2 regions of the Escherichia sp. XD33 genome follow, and region 1 is predicted to be linked to the other one. Evidence: predicted binding sites of a transcription regulator. Region 1 holds the regulator's gene; the other holds the start of a gene.
The links. Region 1 encodes Fur, which represses iron uptake genes when iron is present. Its sites were predicted from a motif close to ATAATAATGAGAACNACTATCAA; they were not measured.

Region 1 (2,402 bases):
TTGTTTCCCCCGAAGTCACCAAGATCATGGCCAAAGAACAAACGGACCGTACGACATTAGATCTGTTCGCGCACGAGCGTCGACCGGGACGACCGAAAACTAATCCGCTTTCGCGCGATGAACAGCTGCGTATTAATAAACGCAACCAACTAAAACGCGACAAAGTACGTGGCCTTAAGCGTGTCGAACTGAAGCTGAACGCGGAAGCTGTCGAGGCGCTGAACGAGCTGGCGGAATCGCGCAATATGAGCCGTAGCGAACTGATCGAAGAGATGTTAATGCAGCAACTGGCGGCGCTGCGTAGTCAGGGCATCGTTTAAATTTCCACTTTCATGTAGCACAGTGTGCAGTCCTGCTCGTTTGCTGATTCCGCAAGACTGCCTGTTCTGCTATGATTGCCTTTATCCGTGGGCAATTTTCCACCCCCATTTCAATAAGTTTCAAGAGGTTATTTCACTCATGGCTATCACTGGCATCTTTTTCGGCAGCGACACCGGTAATACCGAAAATATCGCAAAAATGATTCAAAAACAGCTTGGTAAAGACGTTGCCGATGTCCATGACATTGCAAAAAGCAGCAAAGAAGATCTGGAAGCTTATGACATTCTGCTGCTGGGCATCCCAACCTGGTATTACGGCGAAGCGCAGTGTGACTGGGATGACTTCTTCCCGACTCTCGAAGAGATTGATTTCAATGGCAAACTGGTTGCGCTGTTTGGTTGTGGTGACCAGGAAGATTACGCCGAATATTTCTGCGACGCATTGGGCACCATCCGCGACATCATTGAACCGCGCGGTGCAACCATCGTTGGTCACTGGCCAACTGCGGGCTATCATTTCGAAGCATCAAAAGGTCTGGCAGATGACGACCACTTTGTCGGTCTGGCTATCGACGAAGACCGTCAGCCGGAACTGACCGCTGAACGTGTAGAAAAATGGGTTAAACAGATTTCTGAAGAGTTGCATCTCGACGAAATTCTCAATGCCTGATGTGATGCGGCGTAGACTCATGTCTACGCCGTATTAATAGATAATGCCAATCAAAATAATTGCTACAAATTTGTAACTTTTGCTGTTGTACCTGTACAATGTCCCGGTGTTCAAGTGGCCTTGCCGTTGTAAATGTAAGCTATGCCACGTTTTTATTAACAATATTTGCCAGGGACTTGTGGTTTTCATTTAGGCGTGGCAATTCTATAATGATACGCATTATCTCAAGAGCAAATTCTGTCACTTCTTCTAATGAAGTGAACCGCTTAGTAACAGGACAGATTCCGCATGACTGATAACAATACCGCCCTAAAGAAAGCTGGCCTGAAAGTAACGCTTCCTCGTTTAAAAATCCTGGAAGTTCTTCAGGAGCCGGACAACCATCACGTCAGTGCGGAAGATTTATACAAACGTCTGATCGATATGGGTGAAGAAATTGGTCTGGCTACGGTATATCGCGTACTGAACCAGTTTGACGACGCTGGTATCGTCACCCGCCACAATTTTGAAGGCGGTAAATCCGTATTTGAACTGACACAGCAACATCACCACGATCACCTGATCTGCCTCGACTGCGGCAAGGTTATCGAATTTAGTGATGATTCCATCGAAGCGCGTCAGCGTGAAATTGCCGCAAAACATGGCATTCGCCTGACTAACCACAGTCTCTATCTTTACGGTCACTGTGCCGAAGGCGATTGCCGCGAAGATGAGCACGCGCACGAAGGCAAATAAGCCAGCCTGAACGAGAAAAGCCAACCTGCGGGTTGGCTTTTTTATGCAAGGGAAATAAGAAAAGCGAGAGTTACAGCTCTCACTTATTTGTTATTACTGCGAATTTCCTGCCAGACCTTATCACAATCGGCTTTCACCGCCTGATCATTTCCGGTTTGCGTTGCACGCAGACACTGCTGATAATCCAGTACGCGGACACTTTCCTGGTCGGCAAACTGCTGATGTTGTTTCTCTTTCTTCAGCACGTTTAACACGCTCTGGCAGGCTTCAATTTTTTCCGGCGAACCTTGCGCGGTGTTGATACAGGCGCTGTATGCCTCTTTCAGACGGCTGTCTTCCTGTGGTGCGGTTGATTGCGCACAAGCTACCAGCCCCGATGCCATCATGGCGATGAGAATCAGTTTTTTCATAGCAAATTCCTCAAACGTGCGGCAGGCACAAAACCTGCCGCGTCGGGCATCAGAAGATGGTGAATGGTGCGATTACCATAAATTTTACGTCACGCTCATCCTGGAAGATGTTGCCGTAACCACCGCCCCAGCTTGGGATGTCGGAGTGGTTGTCGTATTCGGTGAAGTGCAGTTTGAACATCGTGCCTTTGGCGCGACCGTCCTGAATGGTATAGACCGCATCCAGGCTGTATGCAGACTCTTCAATAGTCCGGTTTTTGTCGTAGT
Region 2 (2,402 bases), on a different contig from region 1:
CCTCGGCGTTTTTATGGATGATGACTTCCACCACTGCCGCGTGTAACTGATAGCTGTCACGCACCGGAGCGGAACAGCCTTCAATGTAGCTGACGTAGCTGTCTTCGTCGGCCACCAGAATGGTGCGCTCAAACTGCCCGGTTTTTTCTGCGTTAATGCGAAAATAGGTGGAAAGTTCCATCGGGCAGCGCACGCCTTTAGGCACATAAATAAACGTACCGTCAGAGGCTACCGCCGCATTAAGCGCGGCAAAGAAGTTGTCATTCCCCGGCACCACGGTGCCGAGATATTTACGCACCAGTTCCGGGTGATCGTGGATCGCCTCACCAAAGGAACAGAAAATAATTCCCTGCTCCGCCAGTTTTTCGCGATAAGTAGTGGCAACCGAAACTGAGTCGAAAATGGCATCCACCGCCACCTCTTTGCCTTCCCGCACGGGAACGCCCAACTGCTCAAACGCCGCCTCCACCTCTTTACTTAAAAAGGCGTTCGCGCCAGTTTGCTGCACCGCGCCAGGTTCAGACGCGCAAGTGTCGTCACAATTACCGCACGATGGTGCTGAGTAGTAGCTGTAATCCTGATAATTCAGCTTGTCGTAGTGCGCTTTCAACCAGTGCGGTTCTTCCATCTCCAGCCATGCGCGATAGGCGTTTAGACGAAACTCCAGCATCCACTCCGGCTCATTACGCTTCGCCGAAATTGCGCGCACCACCTCTTCGTTTATCCCCTTTGCCAGCTCATCGGTGGCTAACTGGGTGAAGAATCCTTCTTTATAATTCAGCGGGCCGCCGGTCCAGGTTTTGACATCGTCAGTTGCTTCAGTATTACGAGACATAGTACCGCCTATACCCCAAAGCTTTCGCCACAGCCACATTCATTCTGGGCTTTAGGGTTGTGAAATTTGAATATCTGATTAAGTCCTTCACGAACGAAATCGACTTCCGTGCCATCAATAAACGGCATCGCTTGCAGCGGGACAAACAGCTTCGCGCCGTCGTGTTCAAACAGCAGATCGTCTTTGTCCGGCTCGCTAACACTGTCGAGCACATAGCCAAAGCCCGCGCAGCCCGTTTGCTTCACGCCTAAGCGCACGCCGACCATACCCGGCTGCTTTGCCACCAGCTCACGGATGTGTATCGCCGCTGCGGGTGTCAGCGTTAAGCCTTGCCAGGCGAAATCTTGTGGGTTAAAGGTTCCTGAATGCATGTCCATCGATTTACCTCACTTCATCGCTTTCAGCGTATAACAGCATGTTAGTGATAATGATTATCAGTTCAACCCAGCAAACGCAGGGGCTTTACCGTAAAACATGCTTTTTGCCTGCTTTTAATAAGCATAGACCCTGATGTGTGGGTTAACAGGCACGCTAAGAATTAGGTATCTCATTGTTAGATAATGGTTATTATCTAAGGAGCATTAAGGCTGTGATGAAAAAGAAAAAGTTGTATTGAAAATGACTATTTAAGAGATAGGTAAAAAAGTGCAGCGTTCAGAAATAAGAAAACCCTTAAGTCTGTGCGACACAGGCTTAAGGGTTTCTACCCCATCCGGCGCTTATCTCCGGCACTCTCAGTGGCTTAGCTCTTGAAGGGGCGATAAGAATAATCTCATAAAGCTAACCCGCCGTTTTAACACAAACTGCGATTAGTATTATTTTTGAACAATATCAGGCGGGTAGATAAACAGTATTAAGAAGGTCATCGAACCTGGACGGAGGTTAATCCAGGTCGATTTGGCGAACTTGCGGCATTAAGTCAGGATCAATGCACGCCCAGACGCCAGGCAAAGTAGATTTCTTCTTTTAACTCAGCAGAAGAGAGAGTAAGCAGGTCAGCAAATTCAAGTTCTAGTTGTTTCAGACGTTTGAGATATTGGGCAGGTGAAAGATTGCTCTGGTCACGGCGTAAAAATTCAATGGCCAGCTGGGTGGGATCAAGTTGAGTAGACATAGCATCCTCGCTTTTAGACAAGACCTGCACAGTATACCACCGTTTACTGTGCAGATAATGACCAAAAGCAATATGCGTCACACTTTTCTGGTGACAACGTCACAAAATGGCGGTCGTCAATCGTGACGAACAGCACAAACGCCCTTTCTCATCGAAGATTTCAATCTGCCAGACCTGGTGACGCGAACCGAGATGCAACGGTTTGCATACGCCGCGCACCCGCCCTTCTCGTGCCGAGCGGACGTGGTTAGCATTGATTTCCAGACCAACCACTTTTTGCTCACCTTCGGTACATAAATAACCGGCAACGGAACCGATACTTTCGGCCAGTACCACGGATGCACCTCCATGTAGCAACCCGAAAGGCTGCTTTGTCCGCGAGTCTACTGGCATTGTCGCTTCAAGGGTGTCATCACCAATATGTTCAAAGCGAATATCCAGTAACCCCACCAT

Region 2: a site for Fur is predicted at 1,251-1,273, ahead of sufA (Fe-S cluster assembly scaffold SufA). Genes of this name have one in related genera too.

Annotation. Positions count from the first base shown of each region.
Region 1 covers NZ_JAENDM010000011.1:18,230-20,631, forward strand. Annotated here, with positions in the region: gene ybfE (LexA regulated protein) at 27-320, shown strand; gene fldA (flavodoxin FldA) at 460-990, shown strand; gene uof (fur leader peptide) at 1,200-1,286, shown strand; gene fur (ferric iron uptake transcriptional regulator) at 1,279-1,725, shown strand; gene chiQ (ChiQ/YbfN family lipoprotein) at 1,809-2,135, opposite strand; gene chiP (chitoporin) at 2,185-2,402, opposite strand, start outside.
Region 2 covers NZ_JAENDM010000002.1:79,526-81,927, reverse strand. Annotated here, with positions in the region: gene sufB (Fe-S cluster assembly protein SufB) at 1-835, opposite strand, end outside; gene sufA (Fe-S cluster assembly scaffold SufA) at 844-1,212, opposite strand; gene K0778_RS01895 (YdiH family protein) at 1,761-1,949, opposite strand; gene menI (1,4-dihydroxy-2-naphthoyl-CoA hydrolase) at 2,049-2,402, opposite strand, start outside.